3 regions of the Indioceanicola profundi genome follow, and region 2 is predicted to be linked to each of the others. Evidence: predicted binding sites of a transcription regulator. Region 2 holds the regulator's gene; each other region holds the start of a gene.
The links. The regulator LexA, encoded in region 2, represses DNA repair genes until DNA is damaged. The targets are predictions, from matches to a motif close to ATGTTCTANTTTGGTTC.

Region 1: DOL89_RS00350 (PA0069 family radical SAM protein) is a predicted target of LexA. The motif match lies at 8,814-8,830, and genes of this name have one in related genera.
Region 3: DOL89_RS17030 (ImuA family protein) is a predicted target of LexA. The motif match lies at 4,653-4,669, and genes of this name have one in related genera.

What each region holds. Positions count from the first base shown of each region.
Region 1 covers NZ_CP030126.1:65,805-76,135, reverse strand. The annotation lists gene DOL89_RS00385 (electron transfer flavoprotein-ubiquinone oxidoreductase) at 1-257, opposite strand, end outside; gene DOL89_RS00380 (uracil-DNA glycosylase) at 377-1,273, shown strand; gene DOL89_RS00375 (sensor domain-containing diguanylate cyclase) at 1,395-3,071, shown strand; gene DOL89_RS00370 (DUF2336 domain-containing protein) at 3,068-4,360, shown strand; gene DOL89_RS00365 (hypothetical protein) at 4,498-5,157, shown strand; gene DOL89_RS00360 (polyhydroxyalkanoate depolymerase) at 5,399-6,646, shown strand; gene DOL89_RS00355 (5'-nucleotidase, lipoprotein e(P4) family) at 6,741-7,595, shown strand; gene DOL89_RS00350 (PA0069 family radical SAM protein) at 7,606-8,766, opposite strand; gene DOL89_RS00345 (fumarylacetoacetate hydrolase family protein) at 8,928-9,614, shown strand; gene DOL89_RS00340 (peptide ABC transporter substrate-binding protein) at 9,620-10,331, shown strand, end outside.
Region 2 covers NZ_CP030126.1:1,378,970-1,389,300, forward strand. The annotation lists gene DOL89_RS06550 (molybdopterin molybdotransferase MoeA) at 1-1,121, shown strand, start outside; gene lexA (transcriptional repressor LexA) at 1,255-1,962, shown strand; gene DOL89_RS06560 (hypothetical protein) at 2,211-2,582, shown strand; gene DOL89_RS06565 (DUF6460 domain-containing protein) at 2,588-2,869, opposite strand; tRNA gene DOL89_RS06570 (tRNA-Arg) at 2,896-2,972, opposite strand; gene DOL89_RS06575 (ETC complex I subunit) at 3,027-3,332, opposite strand; tRNA gene DOL89_RS06580 (tRNA-Pro) at 3,550-3,626, opposite strand; gene DOL89_RS06585 (reverse transcriptase/maturase family protein) at 3,617-5,488, opposite strand; gene DOL89_RS06590 (DMT family transporter) at 6,122-7,045, opposite strand; gene DOL89_RS06595 (DUF192 domain-containing protein) at 7,181-7,642, opposite strand; gene DOL89_RS06600 (acetoin utilization protein AcuC) at 7,689-8,837, opposite strand; gene DOL89_RS06605 (sodium:proton antiporter) at 9,065-10,331, shown strand, end outside.
Region 3 covers NZ_CP030127.1:127,618-137,948, forward strand. The annotation lists gene DOL89_RS17020 (error-prone DNA polymerase) at 1-2,424, opposite strand, end outside; gene DOL89_RS17025 (DUF6504 family protein) at 2,421-3,944, opposite strand; gene DOL89_RS17030 (ImuA family protein) at 3,856-4,623, opposite strand; gene DOL89_RS17035 (sporulation protein) at 5,089-5,868, opposite strand; gene DOL89_RS17040 (hypothetical protein) at 6,083-6,487, opposite strand; gene DOL89_RS17045 (outer membrane protein) at 6,736-7,353, opposite strand; gene DOL89_RS17050 (undecaprenyl-diphosphate phosphatase) at 7,536-8,324, opposite strand; gene DOL89_RS17055 (bile acid:sodium symporter family protein) at 8,409-9,413, opposite strand; gene DOL89_RS17060 (nucleoside hydrolase-like domain-containing protein) at 10,004-10,331, shown strand, end outside.

The DNA.
Region 1 (10,331 bases), 1.3 Mb from region 2:
AAACGGTCGTCCACCACGGGGGCGTTCAGCGGGGCGCCCTTTTCCTTCCAGTCGGGGATAAGCTCGTTCAGCGCGCGCGGGTCGAGCACGTTGCCGGACAGGATGTGGGCGCCGACCTCCGACCCCTTCTCGATCACGCAGACGCTGACTTCATGGCCCTGTTCGGCCGAGAGCTGCTTCAGCCGGATCGCGGCGGACAGGCCCGCGGGGCCAGCGCCGACGATCACGACATCATATTCCATGGATTCGCGTTCCATGCCCTTCCCCGCTGTTTTTGACCGCTGCATGAACGTCACGAGCGGCTATTTTGTCCCGCCATCGGGTGGCGGACCCTCGAAAGCATGTAGAAACATAGGTATGGTGGTAGGGTCAAACCATGAATGACCTTACGGAAAGCGTCGCGGCCCTGCGGTTCCTGTTGGATGCCGGCGTGGATGAGGCGGTGGGAGAGGAACCCATCGACTGGACCCAGCTCGCCTCCCGCAGGACCGCGGCGGTTCAGCAAAACGGCCCCGCGCCGGGACAGGCTACCGCCGCTCCCGCGGCGCGCGGCGACGCCCAGGCGCGCCTGCCCGCCGCGGCGTCCGAGTCGCGTCCTGTCCTGCCCGGCGGCTCCGCCAGCCTGCTGCCCGGCGCGCCCCTGGGCGCCGCCGAGGCCGGGGAAAGCGCGCGGGCCGCAGCGGGTGCGGCAAGCAGCCTGGAGGAGCTGCGCGCCGCCATCGCGGCGTTCGAGGGTTGCGCCCTGAAGCACACGGCCATGAATCTGGTCTTCGCCGACGGCAATCCCGCCGCCCGCATCATGCTGGTGGGTGAAGCGCCGGGCGAGCAGGAGGACCGGCAGGGCAAGCCCTTCGTCGGGCCGGCTGGCGCGCTGCTGGACCGGATGCTGGCCTGCATCGGGCTGGAACGCACGGCCGAGGACCCGGCCAAGGCCGTCTACATCACCAACGTGCTGCCCTGGCGCCCGCCCGGAAACCGTAGCCCCACGGACGGGGAGGTGGCGGCCTGCCTGCCCTTCGTACAGCGGCACATATCGCTGGTGAAGCCCGACATCCTGGTTTTCCTGGGCGGGATCAGCACCAAGTCCCTGCTGGCCCGGAGCGAGGGGATCACGCGGCTGCGCGGCCGCTGGTTCGACTTCCAGGCTCCGGGCCTTTCCAAGGCCTTGCCCGCCCTGCCGATGCTGCACCCGGCCTATCTGCTGCGCAATCCGGTGGCGAAACGGGATGCCTGGCGCGATCTGCTGACCCTGAAGGCGCGGCTGGATGGCTGAGACCGCAGACGGGCGCGGCCGGCCCGTTCCTGGTGCATGAATTCGCTTCCATACTCGCGCTGGACGTAGGCGCAGGGCTGTATTAGTACTTTGGTCGTAAGCCTCCCCTTTGGAGCAGTTCGTGGACGCTGCCATACCCTCCGCCCCTGCTGAATCCGCCGAGTTGGACGCCCTCCTCTCCGGCTGGCCCGGGCCGGCGCTGCGGCTGGCGGACGGCGGACAGGTGCGGGACGCCAATGGCCGCGCGCGGGAGATGGAGCGCCACGGGCGGGACTGGTTGGACGGGCTGTCCGCCTGGGTGGCGGAGGGTGGCCCGGCGGTGGAGCCGGTGCGCAGCTTCCCGGTGGAGACCGGCCATGGTCCGGGCGCGCTGGAATTCGCCGTCACGCGGCTGCCGGACGGCGACGTGCTGTGCCTTGGCCGCGACATGACCCTGGAACGCCGGCTGCGCAACGCCCTGACGGAGAGCCGGCAGCGCTACAAGGATCTGGTCGACATCTCCAGCGACTTCGCCTGGGAAACAGGCCCGGACGGGCGGTTCGTCTTCGTCTCCCCCGCCGGAGCCATCGGCTACACGGCGGATGAGCTGGTGGGCCGACATCCGGCGGAACTCGTGCTGGAAGAATTCGCGGACCAGCCGCTGCCCTTCGACACCCGCACGCCCATCGGGCGGACGGAGGTGTGGTTGCGCGCCAAGGACGGCACGCCGGCCTGCCTCGTCTCCTCCGCCCTGCCGCTGACCGGGCCTGCGGGCGTTTGGATGGGCGCCCGCGGCGCCTGCCGCAACATCACCGAGGTGCGTCTGCGGGGCATGGAGTTGGCGCAGGTCCGCCTGCGCGAGAAGTATCTCGGCTATATCGTCAGCTCCACCCGGGACGATGTGGAGCCGGCGAAGACTCTGGAGATCGCGGCCGGCGTGGCGGTGAACGCCACCGGGGCGGACGGCGCCCGGCTGTTCGCCAAGGTCGGCGACGATTTCCCCGAGGCCGCCGGGCAGGGAGAAGCGCCGGAGGCGCTGGCCGGGTCCCTGCCCCGGCTTCTGGCCCATGCTGCCTCGCAGGCGGAGCCGGCGGAAGCGGTGCTGGGCGATCTGCACCTGCTGGCCTGCCGCACCCTGTTCCGGCACGAGGTCAACGGGGCGGTGCTGGTCTGGCGGCGGGGAGAGCGGCGCTGGACCGGCGACGACACCTCCATGATCCGGGCCATCGCCGACCATGTCGGCGTGGCCGTGGCCCAGGCAAGGTATCAGGAGCGGCTGAAGACCTTGTCGGAGCGGGACGGGCTGACCGGCCTCTACAACCGCCGCACCTTCATGGAGAAGCTGGAGCAGCGGCTGGCCCGGAACACGGCCGGCAACTCCGCCCTGCTCTATTTCGACCTGGACAACTTCAAGGCCGTCAACGACCTGCAGGGCCACACGGCAGGCGACGAGGTGCTGCGCGCTGTTGGCGCACTGCTGGAACGGCTGGCCAGGGCCGGCGATCTGGCCGGCCGCCTGGGCGGCGATGAATTCGTGCTGTGGGCGGACCGGGTGGACGAGGCCGGCGGACTCCGCATCGCCGACCGGCTGCTGCATGAGGCGGCGGAGTTCCTGCGCCCGCTGTCGGCAGGGCCGGACAAGCCGCTGGGCGTCTCCATCGGCGTCGCGCTGCACCAGGGCGGCGGGGGCGAGCCGGCGCAGGCGCTGGTCGACCGCAGCGACCATGCCATGTACGCGGCCAAGCGCATGGGCAAGGGCCACCGCGCCCTGGCCCCGGCAGCCGCCATCCCGGTCCAGCCGCGGGATGGCGCGGCATGAGCGGCGACAACGGGTTGAAGATCGCCGGGATCGATTACGAGACCGCGAAGCGCATGGCCGCAAGCCCGGATGCAGGCGAGCGCAGTCAGGTGGCCGGCCGCACAGATACGCGGCCGGAAATCCTGTATTTCCTTGCCGGCGACCAGACCGCCCTTGTCCGGCGGGAGATCGCCAGGAACATCTCCACCCCGCGGCAGGCGGATCTGCTGCTCTCCACCGACCCGGATGAGCAGGTGCGCTCCGGCCTTGCCGCGAAGATCGCGGCTCTGGCGCCCGAACTCTCCCCCGACAGGGTGGGGCAGATCGAGAAGATGACGCTGGAGATCCTGGAGATGCTGGCGCGGGATCAGGCGGTCACGGTGCGCCGGGTCGTCGCCGAAGCGCTCCAGCACAGCAAGGCCGCCCCTGCCCATCTGGTGCAGCAGCTTGCCCGCGATCTGGAACTGCAGGTCAGCGGCCCGGTATTGCGCCACAGCCCGGTCCTGACCGACGAGGATCTGCTGCACATCATCCGGGACCGGCCGCTGGACGGGCAGTTGGTGGCCATCGCGGAGCGGGCCGGCGTCTCCCCCGCCGTGACGGATGCGGTGGTCAGGACGGAGAGCGAGCGGGCCGTGGCGGCGCTGCTGGCCAACCATTCGGCCCAGATCCGGGAGGAAACGCTGGACCGGATCGTCGACATGGCCCCCCGGCATGAGCCCTGGCACGGCCCCCTGGTGCGCCGCCCTACCCTGCCGCCCACCGCCGCCGCCCGCATCGCCGCCTTCGTCAACGCCCAGCTCATGAAGGTCCTGGCGGATCGGGCCGACCTGCCGCCGGAGACGCGCGCCGCGGTGGCGGAGGCGGTGGCGAACCGCGGAACCGCGCCGGGCAGAACCGATGGCGGGATCGAGGCGGTGGACGATGCCGCCCCGCCCAAGGGCCGCCCGTCGGAACGCGCGGAGGCGCTGCACAAGGCCGGCAAGCTGGACGAGGACACGGTATCGCTCGCGCTCACCCAGGGCGACCGTGGGTTCGTGATGGCGGCGCTGGGGCTGAAATCCGGCATCCCGCTCTCCATCATCGAGAAGATCGTCTCCGGCCAGAGCCCGCGGGCGGTGACGGCGCTGTGCTGGAAGGCGGGCCTGTCCATGCGCTTCGCCCGGCAGGTGCAACTCCGCCTCGCCCAGATTCCGCCCACCGCCGTGCTGAATGCCAAGAACGGCACCGACTACCCGATGACGGTGGAGGAGCTGAACTGGCAGCTTGAATTCTTCGGCATCAAGAGCGGGAAAAAGGGGCGGGGCTGAATTCCGGCCGCTCTTCCCGCCGCCGGCCCGCTTTTTTCCTTGACATCCATGCATCCTGCGCATTTGCGCCGCGGCGCAACGATCCGGCACCGCATGCGTTGATCTCCGTGACGATCAACGTATTTCCGGAGGCGAGCATGTCCGAGAAACCCCGCGCAGACGAACGTTCCGCTGAAGGCGGGCGTACACTGCCGCAGGCGGACCCGGCGCTGGGGCCCAGCACGATCCCGGCAGGCAGCCCCGCAAGGCCGGAGGGCCTGGTGCGCGAGGCGGTCGGAATCTTCGATAGCGAGGAGAGCTTCCAGCGGGCGGTGGACGATCTGGCCATGGCCGGCTTCGGCGCCCATGAGATGAGCCTGATGTCCCATGACGAGGCGACACGGGAGCGGCTGGGCAAGACCTACCTGCACAGCGGGGAAATGGCCACCAGCCCGAACACCAACCGGCAGAACATCGTGTCTCCGGAGGAGCTGGGCGATGCGCAGGGCGTTGCCATCGGCATCCCGGCCTATGTGGGCGCGATTGTCGCCACCGGCGCAGTGGTCGCCAGCGGCGGCACCGCGCTCGCGGCCGCTCTTGCCGCCGCCGCCGCCGGGGCCGGCGGCGCGGGCATCGGCGGCGTGCTGGCCGGCTGGCTCGGCCAGCAGCGTCACAACATGCTGCAGGAGAGCCTGGAGAAGGGCGGCCTGCTGCTCTGGGTGAATGTGCAGAATCCGGAGCGGGAGAAGCTGGCGGTGGAAATCCTCAGCCGGCATTCGTCGCAGCCCGTCGAGGTGCACGAGGTGCCGCAGATCTGACCTGGAAGCATCCGGGCCGGCGCGTCCGGCCCGGCCCGCTTCTCGCGAAAGCATTTTGCAATAAACCGGCCGGGATATAGGCTGGACACCACATGGACTAATCCATCCGCCCTAGTCTGACAGTCGTGGCGGCCGGGTCGGTTGCCCCCATCGCGAGCACCTGGATCAGTGCGGTGCGGGGACATTCGGAACGGGCCGCCTTCCTGACCGGCCAGACCGGCGTTCAAGAGAGGGCCTAAGGTTGCTCTACCAGCTCTATGACATGCAGCATGCTGCGCTGACTCCGCTCCGCCTTGTGGCGGAGGCGACCCAGGCCACGTTCCAGAACCCGTTCTTCCCAGGCTCCTACACCAAGGCCGGGCGCGCCATCGCCGCCGGAGCCGAGCTGCTGGAGCGCACGACCCGGCGCTGGGGCAAGCCGGAGTTCGGGCTGCCCACCACCATGGTGAACGGGCGCGAGGTGAAGGTCACCGAGGTGCCGGTGCTGGAGAAGCCGTTCGGCACGCTGCTGCGCTTCCAGCGCGCCGTGCCCAACGACCATCCCAAGGTGCTGCTGGTGGCCCCGCTGTCCGGCCATTACGCGACCCTGCTGCGCGGCACGGTCGCCCAGTTGATGCAGAACCACGACGTCTACATCACCGACTGGGCCGACGCGAAGATGGTGCCGCTGGCCCGCGGCCGTTTCGGTTTCGAGGATTACGTCGAGTATGTGATGGATTTCATCCGTCACCTCGGCCCCGACGTCCACGTCATCGCCGTGTGCCAGCCGGTCGTGCCGGTTCTGGCGGCGGTGGCGCTGATGGCGCAGATGGACGATCCTTGCCAGCCGCGCACCATGACGCTGATGGGCGGCCCGGTCGACACCTCCGCCGCCCCCACTGTGGTGACGCAGCTTGCCGAGACCCGCGACATCGAGTGGTTCGCGCGCAACGTGATCCACTCCGTCCCGGTCTATTATCCGGGCGGGATGCGGCAGGTCTATCCGGGATTCATCCAGCTCACAGGCTTCATGTCCATGAATCTGGACCGGCATGTGGGCGAGCATCTGGGCCTGTTCCGCCATCTGGTGCGCGGCGACGGAGAAAGCGCGGAGGCACACCGCAAATTCTATGACGAGTATCTGTCCGTCCTGGACCTTACGGCGGAGTTCTATCTGGAAACGGTCAAATCCGTGTTCCAGGACCGCGATCTGCCCCGCGGCACCATGAAGATCCGCGGCGTCACCGTCGATTGCTCCGCCATCACCAGGACGGCGCTGATGACGGTGGAGGGGGAGTTGGACGACATCTCCGCCCCCGGCCAGACCATCGCCGCCCACAGGCTCTGCTCCAGCCTGCCCGACGGAATGAAGGTGGACCTGCTTCAGAAGGGCGTCGGCCATTACGGCATCTTCAACGGCCGCCGTTGGCGCGAGCAGATCGAGCCGCAGATCAGGTCCTTCATCCTCAAGCACGACAGCCGCGGCAAGCACCGCACCGTTGCGGCCTAGACACGGCGTCGGAAACCTGCCCGAAGGGGCTAGCGGGAACGGACCGAACCAGCTAATGGGGAGGTCCGTTTCACTTTTGTGACAGGCGCTTTCCATGATCCGCCCCGCCGCAGCCGCCGCTGTCCTCGGCCTTCTGTTTGCCCTGCCTGCGTCCGCCCAGCGTGCGCCGCAGGACGAAGCCAGGCCGACGCCGCAGCTGACGGACGGGGATGAGCGGCTGGATGCCACATTGTGGGTGCAGCGCTCCGTCGAGTTCGCACAGGTGGCCCGGCAGGCCTACCAGCTCGCCGAAATCCGCCTGCCGCAGGCGCTGGCGCAGCCAGGGTCGGCAGCGCTGGAGCAGGCGGACGGCGGGGCCGGCAAGCCCCCGGCCGTGATCTTCGACGTGGATGAGACCGTGCTGGACAACAGCCCGTTCGAGGCCTGGATGATCCAGCGCGGCCGGCCCGGCTTCGACCAGAAGCTCTGGGACGAGTGGCTGGCCACCCGGCGGGCGAGGGCCACGCCCGGAGCCGTGGCGTTCGTAGCGGCCCTGCGCGAGGCCGGGGTGACCCCGCTCTTCGTCACCAATCGCGAATGTGAACCGCGCCCAGGCGCGGACGTCCCCTGCCCGCAGGAGGCGGACACGCTGGCGAACATGAAGGCCGTCGGCTTCGGGGACATCCCGCCCGAGCACATGATGCTGAAAAATGAGCAGCCGGACTGGCCCAGCGACAAGGGCACCCGCCGTGCCAAGGCCGCCGCGGATTACCGCATCGTCATGGCCGTGGGCGACCAGTTCAGCGACATGATCTCCGTCACCCGCAAGGACGACACCGACCGCCGGGCGGAGCTGATGGCGGAGCATCAGGCGCAGTTCGACCTGCGCTGGGTGGTTCTGCCCAACCCCATGTACGGCGCCTGGCTGGACGTGCTGCCGAAGCCGCGCACGGATGCGCTGCTGCCCTGATCGGCCGGACCTAGAACAGGCCCAACTGGTCGCCCGGCGCCGGGGGCGGGCGGAACTTGCCGCAGTCCAGGTCCCAGCGCCGGTCGTTCAGCCCCAGCCGCCGGCAGGCCAGCTTGAAGCGGCGGGACAGCAGGTCGGCATAGGGGCCGGTTCCGCGCATGCGGGTGCCGAAACCAGCCTGATAGAGCTGCCCGTCCCGCATCTCGCGGATCAGCTTCAGCACCCGTGCCGCCCGGTTCGGGGCATGGGCGTGCAGCCATTCCTCGAACAGGCCGGATATCTCCAGCGGCAGACGCAGCAGGATATAGCTGGCGTACGTCGCACCGGCCTCCGCCGCCGCTTCCAGGATCGACTCCATCTCATGGTCGTTCAGGCCGGGCGCCATGGGGCTGGCCAGCACGGCCGTGGGGATGCCGGCGCTGCTCAGCGCCCGGATGGCGTCCAGCCTGCGCTGCGGCGTGCCGGCCCGCGGCTCCATGGTCCGGGCAAGATCCCGGTCCAGCGTGGTGATGGAGGTGCTGACCATGGCCAGCCCGTCCGCCGCCATCTCCGCCAGTATGTCGATGTCGCGGGTCACCAGATGGGACTTGGTGACGATGCCGACCGGGTGGCGGAAGTCGCGCAATACCTCCAGCACCTCCCGGGTGATCCTCTGCTCCCGCTCCACCGGCTGGTAGGGATCGGTGTTGGCTCCGAGCGCGATGGGCCGGGGCTCATAGCCCTTGCGACGCAACTCCGCCGCCAGCAGCTTCGCCGCGTCCGGCTTGCGGAACAGTCGGGTCTCGAAATCCAGCCCCGGCGACAGGCCCAGGAAGGCATGGGTGGGCCGGGCGAAACAGTAGACGCACCCGTGTTCGCAGCCCCGATAGGGGTTGATGCTGCGGTCGAAGGGGATGTCCGGGCTGTCGTTGCGGGCGATGATGGTCCGGGTGGCGTCGTCCGCCAGGGTGGTGCGGAGCGGGGGTGTCTCTTCCGCAAGCACCTCCGGCCGTGACCAGCCGTCATCGGTGCGCTGCCGCACCTCCCGCTCGAACCGTCCGGTGCGGTTGCTGACAGCGCCCCGCCCCTTGACCGCCCGATCGGGCAGCAGATCGTCCGGCCCGGGCGCGCCGAACTCGTCCGGCGGGGGCGGGTCGAATGGGATATCTTCCGTCGGCAGGCGGTGGGGCATGGGGATCAGGCTATTCGGACACGTCGGCAAATGTCCCCGAGCGACGCGAACATTTCAAGAACAATCGGTGCCGGACGGGAAGGCTGGCGGCTGCCGCTTGCGCCGCCGCTCCCGCTGGGGAATGCTGCCGCCGGACCCCGGAACATAGAGGCACTCCGCCCATGCAGTTCGTCATTCCCGCCCCTGAGCAGCCCGGCATTCCCGTGAAGGGCGCGACGGCGCGCTTTCCCGTCCGGCGCATCTTCTGCGTCGGCCGCAACTATGCCGACCATGCGCGGGAGATGGGCGGGGACCCGACGCGGGAACCGCCCTTCTTCTTCATGAAGCCGGCTTATGCGCTGGTCACCGGCGACGCCCCGGTGCCCTACCCGCCCGGCACCAGCAACCTGCATCATGAGGTGGAGCTGGTGGCCGCCATCGGCACGGCCGGCCGCGACATCGCGGTGGAGCGGGCGCTGGACCATATCTGGGGCTATGCCGTCGGCAACGACCTGACCCGGCGCGACCTGCAAGGTGCGGCCAAGGGCAAGGGCCAGCCCTGGGAAGTGGGCAAGGCCTTCGACCATTCCGCCCCGGTTTCCGCCCTGATCCCCGTGGCTGAGGCCGGGCATCCGGCCAAGGGCGCCATCCGCCTGTCCGTCAATGGCGCGGTGCGGCAGCAGGGCGACCTGTCCGACATGACCTGGAACGTGGCGGAGGTCATCACGCACCTGTCCCGCCTGTTCGAACTGCGCCCTGGCGACCTGATCTTCACCGGTACCCCGGCCGGCGTCGGAGCGGTGACCGCAGGCGACGAGATGGTGGCGGAGATCGAGGGCGTCGGCCGGCTGGTCACGCGAGTGGAGTGACGCGGATGCTGAAGAACTGGCTGGCCGCGTTGGCCGTAGGCGCTGTGCTGGCGGCAGCGCCCGCAGAGGCGCAGATGGTGCTGCACCGGGGCAACGGGGCCGAGCCGGAGACGCTGGACCCGCATAAATCCACCGGCGAGGGCGAGTCCTGGATCCAGTACGACCTGTTCGAGGGGCTGATGACCCTGGATGCCCAGGGAACGCTGATCGACGGGGCCGCCACCGACTGGAGCGTCAGCGAGGACGGGCTGACCTACAGCTTCATCCTGCGGGAGGGGAATGTCTGGTCGGACGGCACGCCGGTGACGGCGGACGATTTCGTCTTCGCCTGGCGGCGGCTGGTCGATCCGGCCACAAACTCCCGCTACGCCTTCTTCCTGTGGCCGGTGAAGAATGCCGAGGCCATCTCCAAGGGTGAGATGCCGCCGGAGGCCATGGGGGTGGAGGCGGTGGATGCCCGCACCCTTCGCGTCACGCTGGAGGCGCCGACCAGCTACTTCGTCTCTTCCCTTCAGCACCACGCGACATACGCCCTGCCGCGGGCCAGTGTGGAGAAGCACGGGGCGGACTTCATCAAGCCGGGCAATCTGGCCTCCAACGGCGCCTATACCCTGGCGGAGGCCGTGCCGCAGGGGCACATCAAGCTGGTGAAGAATCCCCGCTTCCACGATGCGGCCGGGGTGAAAATCGACGAGGTCTTCTATTACCCGACGGAGA
Region 2 (10,331 bases):
CGCTCGACAGGGTGCTTGCTGCGGATGTCGTCGCCCGACTCTCACAGCCTCCCGCGGATGTCTCCGCCATGGACGGCTGGGCTGTCAGGACGGCGGATATTTCCGTTCTTCCGGTGACTCTGCGCCGCATTGGAGAATCTCCTGCCGGCCGGCCCTTCACGGGGTCAGTCGGCCCCGGCGAGGCGGTACGCATCTTCACCGGCGGCCAGATCCCCGCCGGCGCGGACACGGTCGTCATCCAGGAGGATTGTGAGGAACTGGGCGGCAGCGTCGTGATCCGGGAAGGCTCCGGTCCTGGACGGTGGATACGTAAGGAGGGGCTGGATTTCCGGCAGGGAAATATCGGCTTGAGGACGGGCCAACGTGTCGGCGTCCGTGGGCTGGCCTTGGCGGCCGCCATGAACGTGCCCTGGCTGATGGTCCGCCGCCGCCCGCGCGTCGCTATTCTGGCCACCGGGGATGAGGTGAACATGCCCGGTGAGCCGCTGGGACCAGGGCAGATTGTCAGTTCCAACGGCCTTACCCTGGCCGCCCTCGTCCGCCGCAGTGGAGGCGAACCCGTGGATTTGGGCGTTGCCCGCGATACGCCGGACAGCTTGCTCGAGCATATGCGGGGCGCTGCCGGATGCGATCTTCTGCTGACGACCGGGGGCGTTTCCGTCGGAGAACATGATCTGGTCAGGGGCGTTCTCGGCACCCAGGGAATGGAACTGGATTTCTGGAAAATCGCCCTTCGCCCCGGCAAGCCCCTGATGTTCGGCCGCATTAGCGAGATGCCGGTCATCGGCCTACCCGGCAATCCGGTCTCGTCCCTGGTCTGTTCCGTTCTATTCGCCCGTCCGCTGCTCATGGCCATGCAGGGCTTGGCCGAGACCGGGCCCGTGACCCGTCGCGCCCGGTTGGGTGCGGACCTGCCGGCGAATGACCGACGGGAGGATTACATGCGGGCAACGTCGCAGCGCGATAGCGATGGAACGGACATCGCGACCCCCTTCCCGCAGCAGGACAGCAGCATGCTGAGCAGGCTTGCCGCGGCAGACTGCCTGATCGTCCGCCCTCCACTCGCCCCGGCAGCTCCTGCCGGTTCGGAAGCCGTCATCATCCCCCTCGACGATCTGTGACCCGAACGATGCTGAGCCGTCCGGGGTAGTTCAAGCAGCCGCCCTTGACGAACGTTGCGAACAAGACTAGAACAGAGGCGGTACATTCCAGGTTTGTTCTAGATTTTGTGGTCCACCGGCCGGGAGAGGCGAAATGCTGACACGCAAGCAACAGGAGCTGCTGCTTTTTATTCATGAGCGGCTGCAGGCCGGCGGCGTGTCTCCCTCCTTCGATGAAATGAAGGATGCCCTTGGGCTCAAGTCCAAGTCCGGCATTCACCGCCTGATCACCGGTCTGGAGGAGCGCGGCTTTATCCGCCGCCTCCCCCACCGCGCTCGCGCGCTGGAAGTGACCCGTCTTCCGGACCAGGTGGCTTCTCCCGCATCAAAGGCAGAGACGACGCCGAAATTCCGTCCCAACGTCATCCGCGGCGACTTCCGTGGGGCTCTGACCGGCCGGGAAAGCCAGCCAGAGGCGGAGGCCGTTTCGCTTCCACTCTACGGCCGCATCGCCGCCGGTCTCCCCATCGAGGCGCTGCGAGATAATTCGAGCAGCATCGATATCCCCGCAGCCATGCTCGCCACGGGAGAGCATTACGCGCTGGAGGTTGCGGGCGATTCGATGATCGAGGCCGGAATCATGGATGGAGACACTGTCATCATCCAGCGCTGCGACACGGCAGAGAACGGTTCCGTCGTCGTGGCGCTTGTGGATGAGAACGAGGTCACGTTGAAGCGGCTGCGCCGCAAGGGCAACTCGATCGCGCTGGAACCCGCCAACCCGAACTATGAAACCCGTGTCTTCGGTGCCGACCGGGTCAGCGTCCAGGGCCGGTTGGTTGGGCTGATCCGCAAGTACTGAGCCTACCGGAAGACGTGCGGGACCTGTCTCCGGATGGAAGCCCTGCATTCGTCCAGATTGGTTGAGGAAGGCCCGGTTCAAGCTGGGCCTTCTTCTGTGTTCGCATTCTTTCTGCCGAAGGCGCGCCGTTTGAGCCGGACCTGCCTCGCCGCAGAGTCGGCTCTGCCGGACCGGTCATTGGCGATGTCTCTGGCGATATCCGCAATTTCGGCTTAGGTTGCTTCTTCTATTCAGGAAGGGGCTCTCCGATGAAGGAGTTGCGCTGCATTGTCTTCACCGACCGAGAGGTCGTCACCGCCATTCTCGACCGGCGGCGCAAGCTCCGCGACACGCTTCCCGAGGGGGATATCAGCGCCGTTGACCTGGTTCCCAGTGAGGGCGGGCTGACGGCGCGTATACGGGTAACAACCGGCCCCGAGTTGAAGATCGGCGAGCAGGAGCTTCAGGCCGCCCTGGTCGCCTTCTGCATGTCCCGGAACGTTCCGCTGCCCGTGGATGCCGACAAAGCCGTGCATCTGATCAAGGGGCGGGCAACGCTGATGGTCACCATGAACTTCCAGAAGGGGGCGCGGCTGATCACTGCGACCATCGCAGAAGGCGTGGGCGGTGCCGGCGGCTGAGCCGTCTATTCGCTGGCCGGCGGCGGTGGCGGCGGGCGCCGGTCGCGTAGAAGTTTAAGCCCGGCGGTAACAGCCACCACGGGCACCACGACCACCGCGCCGGTCAGGATATAGGGAATGGCCCAGTCCACGAAATCGACCGCCAGCCCTGCCACGTCCTTGATCGCTTTCCAGCTATCCTGAAGGATCGTTCTGGGATCGATGGAAAACCAGGACAGGAAGAGCCCGACCAGCAGACAAGCGATCAGAACCTGGATAACGAAGCGCACGCCCGTACCCGCTTTCATCTTTCCACCGCCCGGGTCATGGAAAATGGCGACCCCTGCAGGATTCGAACCTGCGACCGCTCGCTTAGAAGGCGAGTGCTCTATCCAGCTGAGCTAAGGGGCCTGATCTGCGTGGAAGGAAACGCCCGGATGGCTGATCCGGTCGTCCTGACGGACGTCAGAACCGTCCGATGCGTGGCCTGTCGGTACGGAAATTGTCGGCATAGTTCTTGGGCAGAACCTTACGCTCCTGCGGGGCGGCGACATCATAGTCCCAGCCCTTCTTCTCGGCGAAGGCGATGGCATCTTCCTTCGTCTTGAAGCGCAGCCTCACCTGGTTCAGCGTGTCGCCGGAGCTGATCCAGCCCATAAGCGGCTCGGGCCGGCGGGGCGTCTCGATCTCATATTCCAGCAGCCATGAATGAGTCTTGGCACGGCCGGACTGCATCGCGGTCTTGCTGGGCTGATAGATCCGCACCCTCATGGCAAACCCGTCACTTCCATCGTCAACGAATATGGTGGTCGGAGCGCCCGGATTCGAACCGGGGGCCCTCTGCGTAGGATCGACCACCGAGGAGTAGTTAGCAGAGGGAGTGACCAAAGTCATCTCTCGCAAACACCCTATCAATGGTCTTCCTCCGAACCGTGCGTGCAAGTTTCCAAGCACACGGCTCTCCAGTGTCGATTGCTAGTCCCAATGGTGGTCTGGGTGGCGAGATTCGAACTCGCGACCTCCTGCGTCCAAGGCAGGCGCGCTACCAGGCTGCGCTACACCCAGTCCATATGAGTCAGGGAGAGTTCCGATAACCCCTGGCCATCATATAGCCCTCCATGTATCTCCCTATGGTGCGCCTTGCAAACAGGAATTTGCTTTCGGTTCACCTGGGCCATGAGGGCGTTGATGCCCTTGAGTTTCAGGTTCCTCTTCCTAACATGGCGGAGATGGTGCATCTCCACCCCATCAGAACTCCCACAAATGGCACACACCATTCCGAGTTTGCTACGAGTGTATTTACGTGTGAATTGCGTGTAAATATCACCCGTCGGGTTGGCTCCGACCAAGAAGCGACCGGGTTGCCTACGCCAATCTCTATTCAGTCTCAAAGAAGCGATGTGTACAGTGTCATCGGTCTTTCGCTCGAATTTTAGAGCGGAACCTTTGACACGGAACAATCGACGTATTGAGCCTGAACGGTGCTTTGCTGCGAGGGTCTTAGCGGCGGACAGCTGGAGAATAGACTGGACACTTCCTAATCGGCTATAGTTAGCCGCGAAGGAGTAGTAGTTCAGAATTCCCCATAACACTGCATTGTATTGCTCCAGGATTTCGCCATCGTCGAGGTGAATCCATCCACTGACGTGTTTGGGTTTTCCGGCGTGATCGCAGAATCCTTTAGCACGCAAGCGGTCCACAATCCTTCCAATGGGGGCTAAGAGGTTAAGGTTCCAGCCGGTGGTGCGGGCGCGGTATGTCATACCGTTACGCTTCACGGTTGAAACATTCGCCTCGCCCCCCTGACCACGGATGACCGTGCCCAGGAAGAAGGCTTCTTCAGTTCGGGTATGTCTGATGAAGGTCTTATCCGCACTGAGTTCGAGTTTCAGTTCGTCCGCAAGGAACGTCCTGATTCGCGACTTCAGTTCTTCGGCGAGATGCTTCGGACCGGTCACTCCCATGATCCAATCGTCCGCATAGCGGATGTATTGGATACGGACGTAATTGGGGTCATTCACATCATAAACCGAGAGTTGGCGGCGAGCCTTCTCCAGTTCCCGGACCTTATCAATGTCTCCCTTCTTCCGCCAATAATCGATCTGATTGGCCACTCGCCGGTAAAACGGGTTAGGCCGTCGCTTTTCGCCCCGTTCGTACTCCGTCTTTAGTTTTGTGACGAAGCAGTCCAGTTCGTGGAGGTATATGTTTGCCAAGATTGGCGAAACAATACTCCCCTGCGGTGTACCAGATAGGTTAATGGAGAACGTATTCCGGAATTCCATATGACCAGCCTTTAGGGCTTTCCATAGGAGATTCAGGAAACGGGAGTCACTGACCCGCTTCTTAACCAGTTCTATCAGGCGGTGGTGGTCGATGTTGTCGAAGCATCCTTTGATGTCGCCTTCAACGAACCATACCACGTTCTTCCAGAGACTGATTTCTCGCAGAGCCGTGTGGGTTCCCCTATTCGCGCGGAATCCATGGCTGGAGTCGAGGAAGCTGGGGTGAACCTGACCGTCATAAATGGCGGTCAGAATCATCCGGATGACTTCCTGGACGACCTTTTCCCGCGGAGGAGCGATGGTGAGTGGGCGTAGTTTACCGTTGGCCTTCGGGATATTAATCCTTCGACCGGGGGAGAACTGAAAGCTCTCATCTCGCATCGAGTCGATAGTTGTCCGGATGGTTTCAAGAGAGAAGCCATCCAGAGTAGATCCATCGACACCGGGTGTCATGTTACCGGGGTTGCTCTTGATACGCTCATAGGCCGTGATGTACAGGTCTTCCTGATACATCAGGCGGTAGAGGTCGCGATTAACCCAGGTTGGATTCGCGTTGAGGGTTTCCAATTGCCGTAGACGCAATAGCCCCTTGTGATCCATCCGGATCGGGCTCTCTTTGTCTATGGCATCGACACCTATCATCCTTCCCTTTCTCTCCGCGTTACCGGGGCCGTATCCTGTTTTCCATTCAAGGAAGTAGGTACTTCGTTGTCATTCGAACAGGGCAGGTACTACGATGATTCCGTGACCATGGGGATCACTCCCTTTAGGCCATCCCCGCGTCTCATAGGAACCGTGGTCCAACGGTAGGTGGGACGTTCGTTGATAAGCTGGTGCCTCATTGGCCTGTCGTCCGATTCGATGGAGTCCGGAATACTTGGGAACCTTCTTCCGGAGGATCGGAAAGTGGGGATATAGGTGGATACCCACTTGGTCCTGCTGTTCCACGACGATCAACTGTCCTTTACCCAGTATAGGGTTCACCATAGTTGGCCTATCTGAAGAGGTTTCTTGTCCCAACCACCGGGCCTCACCCCTCCTTTGTTGCGGCATGCGCTAGTCCCCTTGGGGATTTCCCCCTCAGGTAAGCCGCTGATTTACCTAGACCTCCATTGCTAGGACCGGACAAACCGGCAACGATTCCTACGCCTCACGGGCGCACTCCCAAAGCAGATGCGCTACCTGGCTGCGCTACGCTCCGTCCGTGGGTTGGAGATACACCAGGACAGGCGCGGCCGGCAAGCATAGCCGCACATGACCGCCCCTTTCGGTTCGTCAGGGCTGCCCTGGCTTCACTGCCGCTGCCAGCCGCCCCGGCAGACGCCATCCGGGAGGCGTCATCACCAGCAGGTTCCCACCGACCGCCAAGCCCAGTCCCAGAACGCTCAGCATGGTCCACTGGTACCCCTCGAACAGGGTGGAGATGATCAGCGCCACGATCGGAACCATGACAGCCACGTAGCCCGCCCGGTCGGCCCCTATCCGTCCCAGCAGGGTGAAGTAGGACAGGAAAGCCGCCAACGACCCGAACAGCGTCAGGTAGAGCAGCGACAGCACATAGGCCGGCGACGGGTCGAAGGTGAACTCCGCGCCCCGCATCGTCGCCGTCAGTGCGGTCAGCCCCGCGCCGGCCAGCATGCCCCAGGCCGTCGCCGGGAGCAGCGGCACCTCGGCCTTCCGCGCCTTGGCGACCGCCATGTTGCCGGCAGATGCGAAGTAGTTGCCCAGCATGATGATGGCAAGGCCGAGGGCACTTGCCCCGCCCAGCCCTTCAAGGCTGATGCTTGGCAGGAACAGCAGCAGCACCCCGAACACGCCGATGCTGCCGCCCAACAGGACCCGCGGCTTCACCGGCTGGCCCAGAAAGATGCGGGAATTGAGGACATTCATGACGCTGAGGGCCGATCCCGCAACGGCGACCAGTCCGGAGGTCAGCAGCCCTGTGGCGGCGTAGGAGCAGAGGTAGCTCAGGCAGAAGCTGAACAGCCCCGTAAGCGCGATGTTCGACCAGGCAGCCCGCGCAGGGATCAGCGGCTGCCGCCGGACCGCCAGCCATACCAGCAGCAGCACGCCAGCCAGGGTGAAGCGGTAAGCGATGCTTACCGCCGGGTCCACGATGCCGAGCTGAAACTTGATGCCGAACCAGGTCGAACCCCAGATCAGGACTGCTGCGGCGTAAAGAACTGTATTGCTGGACATGCGGACACACGGGCGGAACTGGAACCGGCCGCTCGCCGGCGGAGGACGGCAGAAGCTAGTCGCGGCCCGACTTTCCAGCTACCCGATTGTTGTGCGGGTGACATTTTTCCAGGCCCCCGCCTGAAGTCCGGATGTTCAGCGTGCGTCCGTCCCGAAATGGGGATGCACCACCCGGTCGCCCGCGGCGATGCCCAGCTTGGCCGCGAGTCCTCCGTTGATCTCCAGAACCGCCGTTCCGCGTCCTTCCGAACTTACTGGCGTAAGGTCCAGTGGTTTGGCGGTCACGATATTCAGGATGCGCCCGTCCCTGCCAATGAAGATGATATCCAGAGGGATCAGCGTGTTCTTCATCCAGAAGCTCAGCGGCTGCGGTTCGTCATAGAGGAACAGCATGCCGGCATCCTCAGCCAGACTTTCCCGGTACATCAGGCCACGCGCCTGCTCCGCATGGGTCCGGGCGATCTCCACCTCGAAGTCGTGGCTGCCTCCCTTGGCGGTTTCGACAGTGAGACGATCGCGGGCCAGCTCCGCCCCGGCCGGAAGGGCGGGCAACAGCAGGGCGATAAGGATGAGGAGCGGGCGGATGATCTTGTTCATAGCGGATTCGTTAGCGCAGGCGGAGGCGGCTGTAAACGGGTAGCGCTCACGGCGACATCACCGCGGCGGCGATCTCCCTCACCTCTTCTCGGATCTGTCCCTCATGGGGGTCATCGGCGATGGTGGTGAACCAGCGTTCCGGCGGGTTGCGCCCTTCCCGCCGGTTCCAGGTGATGCTCCGCAGGATTGCTTCCGCTTCCGCATTGGGCGGCACGTCCGGATCGATGCCGTTCAACGTCGCCCAGACTCCCGCCCAGCATCGACCTACGGACCACGGATTGTAACCGCCGCCGCCAAGCACCAGGGCGCGAGGGGCCAGGGCCGCCAACTCCGCCACCGCCTGCCAGAGTGCCCGGTTCGAAAGCTCCAGTCGGCTGAGCGGGTCGTCGGCAAGCGCATCTGCGCCGCATTGCACCACGATGGCCTGTGGCCGGAACAGCTCTCCCAGCGGAAGCACGGCCTGTTCCATCAGAAAGCGCAACTCCGTGTCGTTGAAGCCGGACGGCATGGGCAGGTTCCTTGCCATGCCCCCTGCCCGGTCATCGAGCTTTCCGGTATGCGGCCAGCGCGCGCCTTCATGGATGGAAAGGGTGAAGACCCGCTCATCCGCATGGAATGCGTCCTGCACGCCGTCTCCGTGGTGGGCATCCAGGTCCACGTAGTAGATCCGGTCCAGTCCCCGATCCAGCAGACGCAGTATGCCGAGCACCGGATCGTTGAAATAGCAGAAGCCGCTGGCCCGTCCGGGCCGGCCATGATGGGTGCCGCCCGCAGGGCTGTAGACGATCCCGCCGCCCAGGACCATGTCGGCGGCGAGGATCGAAGCGCCGGAGGCCGTGGCAGGCCGGCGGAACATCTCAGGAAACACCGGATTTTCCAGCTTTCCGAGATTGAAGCGGGCCATGGTGTCTGCATCGACCCTCTGTTCCGCTTCCGCACGCATCACTGCCGCAACGTAGTCAGGCTCATGGAAGCGGGCAAGCTGGTCCGGAGTAGCGATCGGACTGTCCAGATAGGAACTGTCGGGCAACCACCCCATGGCGCGCGACAGGTCAATCGCTGTCGAGACCCGGGGAATGGAAAGCGGATGCTTCTTCCCGTAAGTGGAATTGCGATAGACCTCGCTGCCCAGGAACATGGGCCGGTCAAGTGGGGGCTGCGCGGAGCGGCCGACGGCCGGATTCGGGATCTGCATGATCCGTGAAGTAGAGCCGGCACCCGATCTGGTCAATGTCCGCTCTGAATGCCGTCGTACCCGCTTCGCCGCGCCGCAGCAGAGACTTGACTTTGTACTGTCCGCACGGGAAACGATATCACCCCACGGCGCGTGGGGTGATTCCCGTCCGGCGCCCATGGCGGCGGCCCGCTCCGCATGGTGCCGGCCTTTCCCATGGGCCCTACCCTTGGAGTGGAGAGAGCCCCGTGCGTCTTCCATCGGCTGCGGCGCTGGCCGCCGGCCTTGCCTTCCTGGCGGCTGGCCCAGCCTTCGCCAGCGAAACCGCCCCGCATATTCACGGCGCGGATTTGAGTCTGTACTGGACGATCCCGTTCGCCGGGATTCTATTGTCCATCGCCCTCATGCCGTTGATGGCGCCCAGCTTCTGGCATCACAATTTCGGCAAGGTGGCCCTGTTCTGGGCCGTGATCTTCATCGCTCCCTTCGCCGTCGTCGAGGGGGCGGAAATCGCCGGCTTCGCAGTGGCGGAAACGCTGCTGCTGGAGTACCTGCCCTTCATCATCCTGATCTTCACGCTGTTCGTGGTCTCGGGCGGGATTTACATCTCCGGCAACTTGATCGGGACGCCGAAGACGAATGCCGGCATCCTGGCCTTCGGCACGCTAACCGCCAGCATGATCGGCACCACCGGCGCAAGCATGCTGCTGATCCGCCCGCTGTTGCGCGCCAATATCAGCCGGCATCACAAGACACATGTCTTTGTGTTCTTCATCTTCCTGGTTTCCAACGTCGGCGGCGCCCTGACCCCGCTGGGAGACCCGCCGCTCTTCATCGGCTATCTACAGGGGGTGGAGTTCGGCTGGACGGTGGAGCATATGGCCCTGCCCATGGCTGTTACCGCCGGCATTCTCCTGGCTTTGTTCTATGTGCTGGACCTGCGGGCCTGGAACAAGGAGGCCATGTCGCGCGACAAGCCGTCACGCATGCCGCGGAACATCCGCATCCAGGGCCTTGGCAACATCGTCCTGTTGGCAGCGGTCATCATCGCGGTGGTGACGACCGGCACCTGGAACGCGGGCACCGTCCATCTATGGCACCTGGAGTTCAAGGTGTCCGGGCTCGTGCGCGATCTGGTGCTGATCACCATCGCTCTTATCTCGCTGAAGATCACAAAGCCTACGATCCGGGTGGAAAACGCCTTTGCATGGGAGCCCATTCAAGAGGTGGCGATCCTGTTCTTCGCCATCTTCCTGACCATGATCCCGGCGCTGGCCATTCTGCGGGCTGGAACCGAAGGGGCAATGGCCGGTCTTGCAGCCTTCACCACCGGGCCCGACGGAAGCCCTGTGCCGGCTGCGTATTTCTGGCTTACGGGCGTCCTGTCCAGCTTCCTGGATAACGCGCCCACCTATCTGGTGTTCTTCAACCTGGCCGGCGGCGACGCCCAGACCCTGATGGGGCCGCTGAACCACGTGCTGGTCGCCATCTCTGCCGGTGCGGTGTTCATGGGGG
Region 3 (10,331 bases), on a different replicon from region 2:
CGCGTTGGCCAAGCCCTTGATCATGCGCAGTCCCAGCCGCACGGCGAAGCGGCCGGGGGCCGCCGGCTCCAGCGTGCAATCCCAGCGCGATGCGTTGACGCAGACCGGCCGCACCTCCACCCCATGGGCGCGGGCGTCGCGCACGATCTGGGCCGGGGCGTAGAAGCCCATGGGCTGGGAGTTCAGCAGGGCGGCACAGAACACGTCCGGGTGATGGCACTTCACCCAGGAGCTGGCATAGGCGATCAGGGCGAAGCTGGCAGCATGGCTTTCGGGGAAGCCGTAGCTGCCGAACCCTTCCAACTGGCGGAAGGTCTGGCTGGCGAAGTCGGGGCTGTAGCCGCGGGCCACCATGCCGGCCACCAGCTTGTCGCGGAAGGCGCTGACCCCGCCGGTGAATTTGAAGGTGGCCATGGCGCGGCGGAGCTGGTCCGCCTCCCCCGGCGTGAAGCCGGCGCATTCGATGGCGACCCGCATCGCCTGTTCCTGGAACAGCGGTACGCCCAGTGTCTTGCCCAGCACCCGCTCCAGCTCCGGCTTGGGATAGGTGACCTTTTCCCGCCCTTCCCGCCGGCGCAAGTACGGGTGGACCATGTCGCCCTGGATGGGGCCGGGGCGTACGATGGCGACCTGGATCACCAGATCGTAGAAGGTGCGGGGCTTCAGCCGGGGCAGCATGCTCATCTGCGCCCGGCTTTCGATCTGGAAGGTGCCCAGCGTGTCGGCCCGCCGGATCATGGCATAGGTGGCCGGGTCTTCCGCCGGGATGGTGGCGAGGTCGAAAGGCAGGCCCTTATAGTCCGCCAGCATCTCCAGCGCCCGGCGCATGCAGCCCAGCATGCCCAGCCCCAGCACATCCACCTTCATGAATTTCAGGACGTCGATATCGTCCTTGTCCCATTCGATGACCTGCCGGTCCTCCATCGCCGCCGGCTCGATCGGCACCAGCTCATCCAGCCTGTGCTGCGTCAGGACGAAGCCGCCGGGATGCTGGCTGAGATGGCGGGGCGTGCCGATCAGCTGGCGGGCAAGCTCCAGTGTCAGGCGCAGACGGCGATCCTCCAGGTTCAGGTTCAGCTCCTGGACGTGGCGGTCCTCCACCCCCTCCGCTGACCATGCCCAGACCTGGCCAGCCAAGGCGCCAGTCACATCCTCGCTCAGCCCCAGCGCCTTGCCCACGTCGCGGACGGCCCCGCGGGCGCGGTAGCGGCTGACCACGGCAGTCAGGGCGGCGCGGTGGCGGCCGTACGTCTCGTAGATCCACTGGATCACGATCTCCCGCCGGTCATGTTCGAAATCGATGTCGATGTCGGGCGGCTCCCGCCGCTCCTGGCTGACGAAGCGCTCGAACAGCAGGTCGTGGCGCTCCGGATCGATGGAGGTGACGCCCAATACATAGCAGACGGCGGAGTTGGCGGCCGACCCGCGGCCCTGGCACAGGATGCCCTGACCGCGGGCGAAGGCCACGATGCTGTGGACGGTCAGGAAATAGGGTGCGTACTCCAGCTCCCCGATCAGGCGCAGCTCATGGCGCAGCGCCGCCTCCACCTTGGGCGGGATGCCGGCAGGATAGCGGCGCTGGGCTCCCTCCCAGGTCAGCCGCTCCAGCGACTGCTGGGCGGTCAGGCCGGGGGTGCAGATTTCCGACGGGTACTGGTAGCGCAGTTCGTTCAGGGAGAAACGGCAGCGGTCCGCGATTTCCAGGCTGCGCGCGACGGCCTCGCCATGGCGGTGGAACAGGCGCGCCATCTCCTCCGGCGGCTTCAGATAGCGATCGGCGAACCGCTCCCGCCGGAAGCCGGCCTCGTCGATGGTGCAGCCCTCGCGGATGCAGGTCACCACGTCCTGCAGGATGCGCCGCTCGGGTGAGTGGTACAGCACGTCGTTGGTGGCGACGGTGGGCACGCGCTGCCCGGCCGCGATTTCCGCCAGCCGATGCAGGCGCAGAGCGTCACCCGGGCGGCGGCGCAGGGTCAGCGCCAGATAGGTGCGGCCGGGAAAGATGCGGGACAGCCGTTGCAGCTGCTCCGTACTACGCCCATCCGCCCGCTCGGGCACCAGGATGACCAGCAGCCCCTCCGACCATTCCTCCAGATCGGCCCAGTCCAGGGTGCAGGCGCCCTTGCCGGCGCGGCCCTTGCCCACGCTCAACATCCGGCACAGCCCGCCATAGCCGGCACGGTCCATGGGATAGACCAGCAGGGCGGTGCCATCGGTGAGGTCCAGTCGGCAGCCGATGACTAGCCGCACGCCCGTGGTCTTCGCCGCCTCATGCGCGCGGACGATGCCGGCCAGGCTGTTGCGGTCGGCGATGCCCAGGGCGGGCAGCCCCAGGGCGGCGGCCGTCACGAACAGCTCCTCCGCCGAGGAGGCGCCGCGCAGGAAGCTGAAATGGGTGGTGACCTGCAGCTCCGCGTAGCTCATGCGAAGAATCCGTGCAGGAACCACCGCATCGAGCCGGTCGCGCAATCGCTGCCATCGCCGGAGCGATAGAGCCAGAATCGCTCCCCCGTCTCCGCCTCCACGGCGAAATAGTCGCGCACGGCCTGCAGCTCCGCATCCTGGCGCCACCATTCGCCATAGATGCGCTCCGGCCCGTCGGCGCGGTGCACGCGGCGGCGCACTCCGCGCCAGGTGAAGGCGACAGGCGGATGGTCGGGCAGCAGCGCCACCGTCTCCACCGGCTCCGGCCGGGGCAGAAGGCGGGCTGGCCGCGGCCATTCGGCCGGCCAGGAGGGGACGGTGGGCAGGGCCAGCGGCGGGACCCGGCGGGTGGACCGTTCCGGCACGTCGCTGTCCACCGGCGTGGTGCGATACAGGCGGCGCAGGCCGATGCGGCTGGCCAGCGTTTCCACCAGCGGGGCCAGATTGACGTCCGGCACCTCTCCCGACAGGCCGCTGCCGATCTGGACAGCCCCCATGGGCTCCACCAGCGGGGCGGACAGGGTCATCGCCTCCACTCCCCATCCCGGCTCCACCCGGTCCAGCCGGTCGCCCAGAAGGCGGCACAGGCGGGCGGGGGCGCGGACGGGTTCGGCCGTGCCTGCCCGCATCGCCTGCAAGGTGCCGTCCACCCGGTGGAACAGCAGGTCCAGCGTGCGCACACCGGTGCCGTCCGCCACCAGCCGGGCGCACAGCCGCTCCACCAGCCGGGCAATTGCGATGGACAGCGCCGGGGCCGTGGACAGCGGCTCCACGAAGCTTTCCCGGACCTGTAACAGCTCGGGCGGAGAGATGGGGGCCAGCGGCTCCGCAGCGCGGCCGAAGGCTTGGTCCAGGCGGCGTCCCGGCTCCGACCCGAAGCGCAGGGCCAAGGGTGCGCGCGGGGCGGCTTCCAGATCGCCGATCGTGTCGAAGCCCATCCGCTTCAGCCCGGCCACAAGCGCATCAGCCAGCCGCAGCGCCGACAGGGGCAGGGGGGCAAGAGCGAGGGCAACATCGCCCGGCGGCACCACCAGTGTGCGGCGGCAACCATGACGGGCCAGCGCATGGGCGGCGCCCGGTGTCTCCGCCACAGCGGCCGTGGCTTCCATTCCTGCTACCGCCAGCCGGTCCATCAGATTCTGCAACAGCCGCTCCTCGCCACCGACCAGATGGGCGGCGCCGGTAATATCCAGCCACAATCCGTCGGGCGGGCAGGGGGCAACCAGCGGGCTGTAGCACATGGCCCAGAAGGCCAGCCGCTCCAGCGCTCTTGCATCCGCCTCGGGATCGGCCTCCATCACCAGCAGGTTCGGCACCATGGCCTGGGCGCGCGCCAATGGCTGGCCGGGGCAAAGCCCCTGCATCGCCGCCGGCCGGTCCACCGCAGTCAGAACCTGCCGGTTCGCCTGCCGGGCCGACAGGACCAGCGGCTTATCCCGTGGTGGCGCGCCGACTCCCAAGGCCCGCCGCAGCCTGTCCGTCGGCCATGTCGGCAAGTTCACCGAGACGACCCTGCGCATCGCAGGCCTCCACTTCCCAAGAGTTGGAATCGGCGCCGCGGCAGCGGACCAGCTCCACCCGCCAGCGCGCACGTCCGATCGTGCTCAGCAGGGCAAGGAACGGGGCTGGCGTAGAAGGCAGGGCGGTGACCTGCCAGCGGGTTGTGGAGGATGTCGGCTGCCCGAACTCCGTGGCAGCCGCCTGGGGCGTTCTCCAACGGCGCAGGGCAATGGCCGTGACGCCCGACTTCCTGGCCGCGACTTGAAGTCGTCGCGACGCCACCATGGGCAGCCGCTCCAGCTCCGCCACCACGGCGGCCAGACCGGAATGGCGCAATCCCTCCTCCGCCAGGATCAGGGTGGTCTTGTCGTCTCCGGCCTCCGCATACAGAAGCCGGTCGGGAGTCAGCCCTGCCTGGGCCAAACCGGGGGCGAACAGGTCGGGGGCTGAAACGCACCACAGCACCGGCCCGTCCATACGGGCCAGGATGCCGGCGGTGAACAGCGTCGCCGCAGCGCCATGAGCAGTGCCCAGGTCGCCGCCGCCCGCCACCTCATGCAAAGCCCCCAGCGCGAGCCCACCCCCAGGCAGATGCGCATCCAACGCTTCTACCCCGAAAGGCAGACAGGATCGTTGCCCAAGCTGGGGGCATTCGATCCGCTGCATCTGCTGGCGCAATTGGGCTAGGGAGACGGTCATATGGAAAAATCGAATGGAGGCAAGGACGAGAACATAACAGGAACACATGAACGTGACAACGATCCCGCACCGGCTTGCAAAATTTGCATCGGGTGGTTCCGGAGGGCATTGTCACAGAGGCGCCGCCGCCTCGACGAGATGGATAATGTTGCGCCAGCGCGACCACGGTGATTTGGCGTGCTGGTTGCTATCGCAGCCCAGACCCTTCAGACTCCGGCCCTGACCAACATCGCCCGGCATGTCGAGCGCCTGTACCTCGGGGCAGTGTGGCCGGCCAGGGTTGTTGAGGGCTGCTGAAGAAGCCAGCCTATGGCGTCAGCACAGGCGGCGAGTCACCTTGAATATTTCCACATCCTTTAGGTTAACCACGTTCTGGTTACGGCAGATTGGCTCCCCTCCGCCGGTTCCGAGAAAATAGAGGCAGCTTTTCTGGAAAAGCCGATCTGTCGAAGCTCTGACGAATAATCATCGCTCGTCGATCAGAAGGGGGGTCAGCAGATGGACGATGGCACGCTGGCCGGGTCCTTGCAACTTGCCCGGCAGCGGAATTCGCTGCCAGTCGTCACCCGTGCCGGTGCCTTGCACCATGGTGTCCGAAATGTTCTTGGCAGCCCGGTCGAGCTGCATCAGCAACGCGAAACCTCCATCGCCGTCCGGCTGAAAGACAAGCTCAACCTCCGGATGAGGCAGGCTGTCGGTCCCATGCGCCGGCCGGAACTCAAACTCCTGAACGAAGCCATGCGGCCCGCCCCAGTGCGGCCGGTATTCGGCGTCGGATTTCACCAGCTCATAGCCGATCTCACGCATGGCGTTCAGCGTATCGATCTGAACCGGCGCCGGATTGATGACTAGCGGGTCCTCATCCGCGGCATCCACGGCCAGGGGAAGATCCAGGAGGGTGTGCAGCCAGACCGGAGCGCACTTTCGACCCAGAGCCACCGGCGTATGCAGCGGCAGGTCGATCGCGAAGGGCAGGTCCCGCTGTTCGCCAGCGCGGAGCGCGATACGGTCCGCGAGCCTGTAATTCGCAATGCAGCGGTTTTCCCGCACCCTGGTATCGCTGCCCTCGATCTTGACCTCGGTGACAAGCTCCGCCGCGATTCCCGTCACCTCCTGGTCCACGGCTCCGGCCTGAATGATCATTCTGCCGCACAATGTGCCGCCAAGATCCGTAGCTTCATTATCCAGCAGAGTTTGGATTGTGGTTCCGCCGTAGCCGATATGGGCGAGCATCTTGCTGATCATGCGGATCGCATCCCCGTTCTACTATGCAAAGGCTTGGTCTTGCATCGATAACAGATCGATATGATCAACCATTCCGCTCCGCTTGGCAGTACGACATCGGAGCCGTTGCCGCCTTCAGTCGGCGGATGAGGCGCCCCAGGTTCAGGGATCAGCGGACTGCCCTTGCCCTGGACCCGGCACGGCGTTGCGCGGCGGGAAGGGCGTGATCAGTTCATCACTCGCCGCTGGAACTCGGCTGATCCGTGGAACTGGCAGCCGGATGCTCGGGCCCAAATGCAGGCGTGAACAAGGTCACAAGCGCGAAGCCCCCGGCCCCGACTGCGCCTATCAGGATCGCCCATCGCAGAATACCAGCCAGCCGGCGGACAGCCTGCTCCACCGCAAACCAGGTCAGCATGCCGAGCACGAAGGCGACGCGCCCATCCATGTCGGCCGCCTTGTCACTCATACTGCTGATGAAGTCGATTGCCCCGCCAACAAAGCTCTGGAAATCCACGCCGTCCATAATTACTCCGATCGCACATTGACGTACCGTGTCAGTGCAGAACGGCGAACGGGCCGAAGCGGTCCGCGCACCGGGGCGATGCAGCAGCTTGCCCGGCAGCGGATATTGCTGCAAGCCCTCACCCGTGCGGCCAGGGCAGGGCTGGCAGAAGGGGGCTGGCCATGAACGAATGCAGGCGTATCAGCAGAAATAGGAAGCCAAAAGTGCGTATGGCGCGGGCTGCGCCGCCATTTGCTCAAGGCCATGGTTGCCTGCGCATTCCTTACGCGCCTTAGTCTGGCCGCTCGGTCCGGCGGGGAAGGTTCGCCGCCTCGGCCAACTCTGCCTCAGCAAGCTGGCGTGGCAGAGTTGGCCGACCATGATCAGAAGCGGAAGCCCAGCGTTGCCGACAGCTCATGCGCCTGCACGCGGCGTGTCAGGGGTCCGTCACTGATCGAGAGACGCGCGGTTCCATGATCCAGATAGCGGTAGCCAAAACGGGCAAAGGAGAAGTCACCGGTTTCCAAGGTCATTCCGCCCATTAGCTGCCAACCGAACCGGTCTGCATTATTGCCTTGGGCGGTTATTGCAGGGCCTGTTTCCGTCCTGAGCACCACATTCCTGGTCTCATGCTGCGCAAGGCCGGCACCGATGCCGAGATAGGGTATCAGACCCCGCGCCCTGCCGCGCGGCTCGTAGAAGTCCCAATACACATTCGCCATGTACGAGGCACTGTCTACATCCGTATTGCCGAATGCGGCTGCGTCGCCATCCACATCGAAGCGGTAACCGTCCCGCCAGTCTATGGCCAGCTCCAACCGGATATTGCGGGTCATGTGACGTCCGGCGGACAGCTCCCAGATGCCTGACTGCCCAAGGCTGCTCTGCCCCCAGGAAGAGCCGACACTGCCTTGAACGTAGAAATCTCCGGCTTGTTGCGCATGGGCGGGCAAGATCAGGCCCGCAGCCGCGAACAGGGCAACGGTAATCACCTTCCTCATTCATTCACCTTCATATTTCATAACCTTATCAGCCTATTAAGGCTTGAGTTCGCGAGCGACCGGTTGCGTGGGCAGCTCAGCTGAACCAACGCGTGGTGATGCGAGATCATCCTTGCGTGAGGCCTGATGATTGATCCCATTGCTTGCTGCTGCAGGACCGGCTTGGATTCCGCGTCACATCCTCAGGCCAGAAGCAGGATCGCTCCGCCAAAGATCAGGCGGTAGATCACGAAGGGCGTGAAATCAGCCTGGCGCAACCAGTGCATCAGAGCGCCGATGCTGATATAGCCGGCCGCGAAGGCCAGCAGTGCAGCCGTGAAGAAAGCTGGAGCAGTGATCTGGCTGCCGGCGCTTGCCAAGGTGGCGAGCGCCAGGAGGGTTGCTGCGCAGATGGTCGGTATCGACAGCAGCATAGAGAAGCGCGCCGCCGCCTCGTGGCTTAGACCCAGGAAACGGGCGGCCGCCATTGTGACTCCCGACCGGCTGGTGCCTGGTATCAGGGCCAGAACCTGTGCTGCGCCGATCACCATGGCGTCGCGGTAGCCGATCTCGTCGAAGCCGCGGCAGCTGTGCCGCCGGTCGGCGGCATAGAGTACCAGGGCGAAGACGATGGTGCTCACCGCCACAACATGTTCCTGGCGCGCGCTTGTCTCCAGGAGACCTTTGGCCATGAAGCCCGCCAGCACGATCGGCAGCGTGGCCACAGTCAGCAACCGGAGCAGACGGGTATCGGGGCTGCGGCTTCCCGTGACCATGGCACGGCCCGCCCCAATCAGGCTGCGGCAGTCTGCACGGAAATAGGCCATGACTGCTCCAAGGGTCCCGAGGTGCAGCGCGATGTCGATCAGAAGCCCCTGATCCTCCCAACCGGTTACATGGGAGACGAGAATAAGGTGCCCCGACGAACTGACAGGGAGAAACTCTGTGATGCCCTGGACAAGAGACAGCACAATAAGGGTGAAAAGGTCCATGCCGGTATCCCGGTTGAGATGGAGCGGTGCCGCGCCGCACATCGGCGTGCGGCGCCAGTCGCGAGCGGGAAGAGGGAGTGGAACTCAGCAGGACAGCGCAGTCGCGTCACTGTACTCGCCTTGCCGGCGATAACGGCTGGCAAGCCAAGCGCACAGGATGAGCTGGAGCTGGTGGAAGATCATCAAGGGCAGGATGATCACGCCGACCTGTGCCGCCGGAAACAGGACGCGCGCCATCGGAACGCCTGAGACCAGACTTTTCTTCGATCCGCAGAAGACCAAGGCGATCCGATCCGGGCGGGAGAAGCCGAACTTCACCGCGATCCAGGTCGAGAAAGCTATGACGATCGCCAGGATTGCCACACTGCCCGCAATGATGGTTCCCAGATCCACCCACTCCACCTCGGTCCAGAGGCCTTCCAGCGTGGCCGCGCCAAAGGCGCTGTAGACCACAAGCAGAATGGAAAGGCGGTCTGTATAGCCCGTCCACGCCTTTGCCCGTTCCAGCACGCCGCCGATCCAGGGGCGAAGGAGATGGCCGGCCATGAATGGGACGAGGAGCTGGAGAAGGATCGACTGGATAGCTCCCAGTTGCAGGGCAGCCGAGGCCGAGCCTTCCGGCTGTAGCAGCATCGCCACGAACAGCGGGGTCAGGAACATTCCTAGGAGATTGGAAAGCGATGCACTGCAGATCGCCGCCGGGACATTGCCGCCTGCGGTGGAGGTGAAGGCGATCGAGCTCTGAACCGTTGACGGCAGCACGCAGAGATACAGAAACCCGGCGGCAATTGCAGGGGCGACCAGCGCAGGGGACAGCAGGGTGATGGAAAGCCCCAGCAGCGGAAACACGATGAAGGTAGAACTCAATACGGTCAGATGCAGGCGCCAGTGACCGATGCCGGCCAGGATGGCGTCTCGAGACAGCTTCGCGCCATGCAGGAAGAAGAGCAGCGCAATGGCAAGGTCCGTCACGACATCAAGCGTTCGTGCCGCCTGTCCGGTCATCGGATAGAGGGCCGCAAGGCCTGCCGTCAGCAGAAGCAGCAGCAGGAAAGGATCGATGATGGAAGTGGGGAGCCGGAATCGCAACTCTGCCTCAAGCCGTTGTTCAATCCGTCCCTGACCGACAGAGGGGGGCCTGGTGGAAGCCGGCCAGGAGAGCAGATTCCGTAGAACATACGCGCCAGATTGCGTCCTAATCCGGGCACCACGCCTTTTACGATGCTCAAGGCCCTTGGACCTAGCATCCTTAAAGACCGCGCCTCTTCATTGAGGGGGAGTGCTGCCAGGCTTGGCCCCTGCGACAGGGGCATCGTCCCGAACAGTGTGTTTTTCCAGAGACGCCTAAGCGCGTAGAGGCACTAGCCCGATCTTTGGCGTGTGGCAAAACCGTGATCGGAAAGGGAAGCGACCACTGTGCGCACATTCGGAAGTGGCTTCCAGTCCCAACCGATTTTTCATCTACTTCAATCGATTAGCAGCCACCTAGCCCCTGTGACAGGCGGCGCGTGGCGTGAGACCTGCCGGCGTGCTCTCCGTTACAAGCCTGTTCGCTAAGTAATCGGTTAACCTTTAGCGGCCAGCGTCAGCGCTGTTCAGAGCTTCGCACCATCGAGGTGAGAAGTAGCGCAGACCTCAGCATGTAAACCACACATGCGCCGTGACATAGGAACCGAAACATGGCGAAGCCTCGCGTTCTCATCTCGACCGACATTGGCGGCAGCGACAAAGATGATGACCAGTCTTTGGTTCATGCCTTTCTCTATGCTGACAAGATCAAGATTGAAGGGATCGTATCCTCTCCGGCGCCGCACGGTGGCCGGGCCAAGGACATCCACGAGGTGATCGATGCCTACGCTAAGGATTACGCGAACCTGAAGACCTATTCTTCGGACTATCCAACGCCGAGCTATCTCAAGTCCATGACCTATCAGGGAGCCACCAGCGCCCAGCCGTCCGCGGGCTACTCCAAGGCGACGGCCGGTTCAAAGGCGATCATTGAGGCTG